DNA from 2 places in the Bradyrhizobium sp. SZCCHNS1022 genome. Region 2 is predicted to be linked to the other one. Evidence: riboswitches for the same ligand, from Rfam matches in the RefSeq annotation. Region 2 holds a riboswitch; the other holds the start of a gene.
What was found. Region 2 has a riboswitch for S-adenosylmethionine ahead of QX071_RS23585 (GNAT family N-acetyltransferase). Riboswitches for the same ligand answer to the same signal wherever they lie in the genome.
Positions count from the first base shown of each region.

Region 1: it holds a riboswitch for S-adenosylmethionine, as region 2 does, so the genes downstream of both, QX071_RS00665 (O-succinylhomoserine sulfhydrylase) here and QX071_RS23585 (GNAT family N-acetyltransferase) in region 2, are expected to answer to the same signal.

Region 1 is NZ_JAUETT010000001.1:143,213-146,950, forward strand. Features, by position in the region: gene QX071_RS00645 (VOC family protein) at 1-166, shown strand, start outside; gene QX071_RS00650 (SRPBCC family protein) at 182-580, shown strand; gene QX071_RS00655 (hypothetical protein) at 577-1,104, shown strand; gene QX071_RS00660 (2'-deoxycytidine 5'-triphosphate deaminase) at 1,123-2,229, opposite strand; SAM riboswitch at 2,343-2,422, shown strand; gene QX071_RS00665 (O-succinylhomoserine sulfhydrylase) at 2,496-3,698, shown strand.
Region 2 is NZ_JAUETT010000004.1:147,588-151,325, reverse strand. Features, by position in the region: gene QX071_RS23595 (uridylate kinase) at 1-25, shown strand, start outside; gene QX071_RS23590 (hypothetical protein) at 100-888, opposite strand; SAM-I-IV-variant riboswitch at 1,217-1,326, shown strand; gene QX071_RS23585 (GNAT family N-acetyltransferase) at 1,372-1,842, shown strand; gene QX071_RS23580 (hypothetical protein) at 2,053-2,592, opposite strand; gene QX071_RS23575 (hypothetical protein) at 2,794-3,315, opposite strand.

The DNA.
Region 1 (3,738 bases), on a different contig from region 2:
CCGCGCGCCTGATCATGCAGCGGTGAGTAAATTCCACAGCGAAGGGCTCAAGGCCGGCGGAGCCGACAATGGCACGGCCGGACCGCGTCCCGATTACAGCCCGACCTATTACGCCGCCTTCCTGATCGATCTCGACGGCAACAACATCGAAGCGGTCTGCGTTTGAGCGGGAGGACGCATTATGGCATCCATTCACAAGGATATTCCGATTGACGCGCCGGCTGCTGCGGCATGGGACGCGGTGCGCGATTTCGCGGCGGTGCATATACGGCTTGCTCCAGGTTTCGTGCTCGACGCCAAACTCGACGATGATGTGCGTATCCTGACATTCGCCAATGGGAGCGTGGCACGCGAGAGGCTGGTCGACTGCGACGACGCGCGACGACGCCTCGTCTACTCCGTGGCCCACGAGCGCATCACCCAACACAGCGCCTCGGTCCAGATCGTCCTCGATGGCGAAACCCGCTGCCGGATGATCTGGATCACCGACGTGCTGCCGCATGAGATCGCCCCCTATATCGACGGGCAGATGGAGCTCGGTGCGGCAGCCATGCAGAAGGCGCTGGGAGGCAGCTCATGACCACATCGGCATTTCTCGACGCGCTCGGCGCTGACGGTCCGTCTGCCGATCGTGCCGACAAAATGGGCCTTTATGGCCGCTTCATCGGCTCATGGGATCTCGACGTCGTGCATTTCCCCGAGAATGCACCGATGCGGCGGCGCAATGGCGAGTGGCATTTCGGCTGGGTGCTCGAAGGCCGTGCCGTTCAGGATGTCTGGATCGTGCCACAGCGCGGGCAGCGGGACCGCGGCGATGGGCCGGGCCCTTACGGCACGACGCTGCGGATCTACGACACCAGGCTTGACGCCTGGCGCATCCAATGGTCCGAGCCGGTCGGCCAGATCTTTCTGCAGATGATCGGCCGTGCCGAAGGCGACGATATCGTGCAGCTCGGCACCGACGAGAACGGCCGGATGATCCGCTGGAGCTTTCGCGACATCACGGATCATTCGTTTCTCTGGCGTGGCGACAGCTCCACTGACGGGGGAACGAACTGGCGTCTCGTCACCGAGTTCAGGGCCATCCGCCGCAGCCGAACGTGAGCGCGCGCCCGACGTCGCCTACGGCCGGAAATGCTTCGACAGCTTCAGGCCCTGTGCCTGGTAGTTGGAGCCGATGCGCTGGCCATACAGCGCATCGGGCCGCGCCAGCATCCTTTCATAAACCAGGCGCCCGACGATCTGGCCATGCTCGAGGATGAACGGCACCTCGCGCGAACGCACTTCCAGCACCGCGCGGGAGCCCTGCCCGCCAGCACCGGCATAGCCGAAGCCCGGATCGAAGAAACCGGCATAGTGGACACGGAATTCGCCGACCAGCGGATCGAACGGCACCATCTCCGCGGCATAGTCCGGCGGGACCTGGACAGCTTCTTTCGAAGCGAGAATGTAGAATTCGCCGGGATCGAGAATGAGGCTGCCGTCGGGGCGCGCCTTGATCGGCTCCCAGAATTCCTCCACCGCATAACCGCCGCGGCGATCGACATCGACGACGCCCGTGTGGCGCTTGGCACGATAGCCGACAAAACCGCCCGCGTTCTCGCCGGACAGATCGACCGACAGCGCCACGCCGCCGGCCAGATCGGCATCATCGCGATCGACCAGCCGCTCGGCCTGATGCAGCGCATTCAGCTCATCGGCTGACAGCACCGCGTCACGATAGCGGAAGCGGACCTGCGACAGCCGCGAACCTTCGCGCAACAGAACCGGAAATGTCTTCGGACTGATCTCCGCATAAAGCGGTCCGTGATAGCCGGCGCCGATCATGTCGAAGCGGCGGGTGCCGTCGGCGATCACGCGCGTGAACACATCGAGACGGCCGGTAGAACTCTTCGGATTGGCCGCGGCGACGATGTCCTTGGGCAGCGCGAGGCTTTCCAACAGCGGCACGATGTAGACGCAATTGGTCTCGAGCACCGCGCCATCGGCAAGCGAGAATTCGTGCAGCTTCAGTTCGTCGATCCGTTCTGCCACGGTCGCGCCGGGCCCGGGCAGGAAGCTCGCGCGGACGCGGTAAGCGATGTCGCCCAACCTCAAATCGAGGCTGGCCGGCTGGATCTGGCTCTCGACGAAATCATATTCGGGGATGATCAGGCCGGCGTCCGCCATCTGCGCGATCAAGCGATCGGGCAGGATGCCATTGGCATCGGCGGCGAGCGAAAGCGGCAAAACCTGGTCCCTCGTGACTGGCTGGAATATCAGCCCTGCCCCTAAAACATAGGGGTTCTTACGCGTTATCCGATGGCCGGCTTGACGAAAAGGCTGGAGGCGACTAAGAGCACGACTTATCCCGTGGTGATTTGAGCCGGCCGGCTTGCAGCCACGTTAAACAAGTCGCTAAACAGGCCGGGGACCCATGTGATCCCGGCCGTGAGGAGAGCTCTCCCAGGCCGGTTTTTTGTGACCATTTTCCTGATGGTCATGATGGAGGTCATATGTCCAAATCTGCCGCCACCCCCTCGTTGACCCAATACCGCCCCGAGACCCGACTGGTGCATTCCGGCACGCTGCGGTCGGAATTCGGCGAGACTGCCGAGGCGCTGTTCCTCACCCAGGGCTTCGTTTACGCCAGCGCGGAGGAATGCGAGGCCCGGTTCAAGGGCGAGGATCCCGGCTTCATCTATTCGCGCTTCTCCAACCCGACCACGGCAATGTTCGAGCGCCGCATGGCCGAACTCGAGGGCGCCGAGACCGCCCGCTCCGCGGCCACGGGCATGGCGGCGGTGACCACCGCGATCCTGGCGCCGTTGCGCGCCGGCGACCATGTCGTCGCCTCGAAGGCGATGTTCGGCTCCTGCCGTTACGTGGTCGAGGACCTGCTGCCGCGCTACGGCATCGAATCCACCCTGGTCGACGGCCTCGATCTCGACCAGTGGCAGCGCGCGGTCAGGCCGAATACCAAGAGCTTCTTCCTGGAAAGCCCGACCAACCCGACGCTCGACGTGCTCGACATCGGTGCAATCGCCGAGATCGCGCATGCTCATGGCGCGCGGCTGATCGTCGACAACGTATTCGCCACGCCGATCTGGCAGAGCCCGCTGGCGCTCGGCGCCGACGTCGTGGTCTATTCCGCAACCAAGCACATCGACGGCCAGGGCCGCTGTCTCGGCGGCGTCATCCTGTCGTCGGAGGCCTTCATCGCCGAGCACATCCACAATTTCATGCGCCAGACCGGCCCGTCGATATCGCCGTTCAACGCCTGGGTGCTGCTGAAGGGCCTGGAGACGCTCGCGGTGCGCGTCCGCGCCCAGACCGAGACTGCGGCGAAGATCGCCGATGTCCTTGCGAGCCACCCGAAGATCTCGCGGCTGGTCTATCCCGGCCGCGACGATCATCCGCAGGCCGCCACCGTGAAGAAGCAGATGCGCGCCGGCTCCACGCTGGTGGGCTTCGAGGTCAAGGGCGGCAAGGCCGCGGCCTTCCGCGTGCTCAACGCGCTCAAGCTCGCCAAGATCTCCAACAATCTCGGCGATGCCAAGACGCTGGTCACCCATCCCGCCACCACCACCCATCAGCGGCTGACGCCGGAGGCCCGCGCCGAGCTCGGCATCAGCGAAGGCTTCATCCGCTTCTCCACCGGGCTCGAACATGTCGACGACCTGATCGCCGATCTGGATGCGGCGCTGGCGAAAGCGTGATCGCGAAGGGCGAGTAGGGAGTAGTAAGAAACCCCTATTC
Region 2 (3,738 bases):
GGTGCGCATCAACCGCCCCGTCTGACCTCAAGTACGATCGGCCGCGCGCTGGGCCGTAGTGTGCCAGAAGCTGACGTCTGTCTGACCACCATGAACGACTCACTTGCGTCGCCAGGATTCGACTAAGGCAGCGAGCTTGGCGTCCGACGTCTCGTCGCCCTGAGCTAAATCTGCTTCGTAGCCAAACCAATAATCGCCGACCAGCGTGCGGTGGGTGCAGAACCTTCCGTTGTCCAGTCGGCATGCCACGAGCCGTGTCGGCTCTCCCATCGCATTCAGGCGCACGAAATAATGCTGGATCCGCGTAGGCGCGCCGGGCTGCAGCTGATAGCTCAGATCAAACGATCGATACCCGTCGTGATCGGGACCGGGAGTCATCTCCGACCGGTATTTGCGCCATGAACCCAGGGTCGGATCGGCAACGTCCTTATCACCTGGAAGAATCCGGACCTGTTGAATCCAGCTACAATCGATGTCGGTGTGCCCGCCGAGATTGGACAGGCAGAGATCGACGGTGAAGCCGATCTCGCCGGGAGGGTCGCGAGGAGGACGGCCGGGGCCGGCATCCGCATATTTCCAGGGTACCAGGAACACCTCCGGGCCGATATGCCGCTCGTAATAATCAGGTCCCGGTTCGACGCGGGCACGGGCAATCTGGTTGCCGGCAATGGTCGCGGTCCAGATCAGAATGACCAGCAAGGACGCGGTGGCGCGAAACCCCAAGGCGAACGCGACCGAGGACAGCACCGCGGCAAGGCCGGCAGCGGCCATGATTAGTTTGGATGCGTTGAGATCATACGCATCCAGCGTCGCATGCGGATGCGCAGGGAAGTAGAACTTGTCGAAGCCCGCCGCCGCGCCGACAACAAAGCAGACCGGGATCGCCACCACAAGCAGGACCCAGGCGGCGACAACAGACGTTTTGGCGTGCCTCCGGAGTAGTTTCACGATTCACCAAATAACCAAGGATTCCTGACTGGCATCTTAGCAAGAATATGATGCACTGCTATTTCTTGTCGAGCACTCATGCGCGACACACTTTCGCTTCAAGCCAAAGGCCGCCGTGGCCGGCAGACGGATGGCGCAGCCGGTGTACCCCCAGCTACGGAAATAACCCCTCCGTTCCGGGACTTACGTTTCGGGCCAGGAGCGGCCACGCGTTATTCCTCAAACTGGGGGCGCGCTTGCCAAGCTCGATAGTGCCCGCTATCGTCAACTCCAACATCAAGAGTTGGGCCGACGCCCAGCGCCAACCTGCTCCCCGAGCAAGGTGGCTTTCTTCCTTCGGAAGAAGATGTGGCCGGTCCGGCAACTAAACGGGACAAGCCACCACGGCGTCATGCGCTCCTCTCTTCGAAGAAGGGGACGAGAATGACTGTCGATAGAGTCGAAATTGAGCTGGCCGATGCAAGGTCCCCGGACCTGATCAACCTCGTCACCGCGCTGGACGATTTCTTGAACAAGGTCTGCGGGGTGGACAGGAATCACGGCTCTCCAATCGATCGGCTGGCGCACGGCGACACGCAAATGTTTATCGCGCGGATTGCCGGACAAGCCGTCGGCTGTGCAGGGCTGCAGATGTTCGCGGATGGTACCGGGGAGGTGAAGCGCATGTATGTCGTCCCCGAGGTTCGGACAACTGGAATAGGCAGCAGCCTCCTGACGCGCGTTGTGGAAGCGGCCTTGACCGCCAAGCTGTCGGTTCTGCGGCTGGAAACCACGGAATTTCTTCCCGATGCGCAGAGGCTCTATCGGGCGAAGGGTTTCGTTCCGTGCCCGGCGTATGGCCCATACGTTTCCAACCCGATCAATTTGTACTTCGAGAAATGGCTGACGAAATGATTGTCGAGGGCGATGCGCCGACAAGGAATAACGAGGCGTAGGTCGGGTTGGAGCCGGAGGCGTAACCCGCCATCTTGACGTTTCAAAACGGCGGATCATGATCCCGCCCGAGCTGAAATCCTGCCGGGCTCCAGAGCCTCGCGGCGCCGCTAGCGCTCCGCAAACTTCCGCTTTCAGCCCTTAACGGACGCCAGGCCGACGGTCCGCAGGCTAGCCGATTTCCCGACGCAGCCGGTCGTGCACGTTTTCTAGATGCTCGTAGAAGGGCGCCATTTTAGCCTCGCCGTGGCCGGCATTCACCGCCGCCCAAGCGGGCAGCTTTCGGCTCAACACCTTCTCCCAGATGTCTACGAACTCGATGAATGAGCTATAAAACTCTCGTGTTTCCGGTTCGGCCAGCCACATCTTGTCGCGGAACAGATCAGCCATTTGCTGATAGCGCGGCATCAGCACGTGCCGCATCGTTTGATTTTCGTCATCGACGCTTATGTCGTGAATTTCGGCGAGCGCGCGGGCGTCGAGATAGGTAGGCGGGGCGCCGAGCGCTCGTTGGAGGCTGACTCTCAGCTCGCTTCGGGCATGGATCTCTTTGTGCGAAGCCAGCAGCGGTCCGTAGAATTGCTCGAGCTGCAGCTTCAGGAATGCAACCCTTTGAGCGCGGCGCTCACGGATGCTGATCATCAGCTGGGTCACAATGGCGCCAAGGAATGCTCCAACGCCCAGCGCCGCGAGCAGTTGCGGAAACTCCATCGTGGCACCCCGTTGCTGGCTCGCTTCAGTTTCGATGCCAATATATAGGTGACGAAAATGAAGTCCATCGACCTCGTCGACACGCGGGACCTCGGATTGCGCTTGGTAAAGGAGAGCGGATGAAGATCCCCGATTTCAAGCCAGATCTACGATCGGCGCGAGCACGATTTCGATGGGCATGTCGGTGAGGATTTTCTTTGACTACCGGTGCCCCTGAATTTTGCAGATTATGCCGGCGTATTGTCTCACCGGGCCTTGTGGCGTCCCCGATGTACCGGTCCACTTTTTCTCGTCGAGCGTGCACAGAATCTTCCAGTTCGAGTATTCGATCTCTCTGTTGGGATCGAGCCTGATCGTGGATAGCCTTGGGAAGGTCAGTGTCTGATTTCCGGCGTCGATTTTAGGCTCGTCAACGTCGGCGATCTCGAACCCGTCTTGGTATAGTTTAGACGGGTTCAATCTTGCAGGCCGGCTGCCAGCTATTGCAGTTTCCTTGGCAGATCGCTCGATATCCCACGCCCTAAAATTTGCGTAGCAAAATGCGAAGGCAGCAATCCATAGAAACAGCGGGCGGCGGCGAGCTGCCGGCAATAACTCATTGAACTTCTTTGTCGTTGAGGTCGGCAGGTAACGCTCTAACGCTCGCTCGATCCAAAATGCCACCGCGATCCAAAACTGCCAATAGCTCACGATCGCGGTGGCATAGTCAACTAATCTGGACATTACGACTCCGTCGGTGGCGCGGAGCATACTTGAACCGATCCCGCCCTTGGAGTCCGATAATCGCCCTTAACGGGCATTCCCGGACTCTGATGAGAGGTGCGTTGTCGGACAACTCGGTGGACGGCGCAATACAGTCCATCTGCGCCGCCTGCTGGTCTCCGGCCTGCTTGCGCTGTCCGTACAGCCCGCGCCGAAAAACTCATTTCGCGAGCCGCTTCAAGCGCATCCCGCTATCCAGCCCGCTTCGGAGAAATATTCCTCTTTCGTTTTATCAGAAATCGTGATTGACTGTCGCCGTCCCGTCTCGATACGAGGGGCGTTTCGCGATCGTCACGGACGTTGCGGCGGGATGCGGTGGGCGTGTCGATGTTGCAGCGTGGTTGATCCGCGCCGACGAACGACGTTGATGCGCACGGTCAAGTC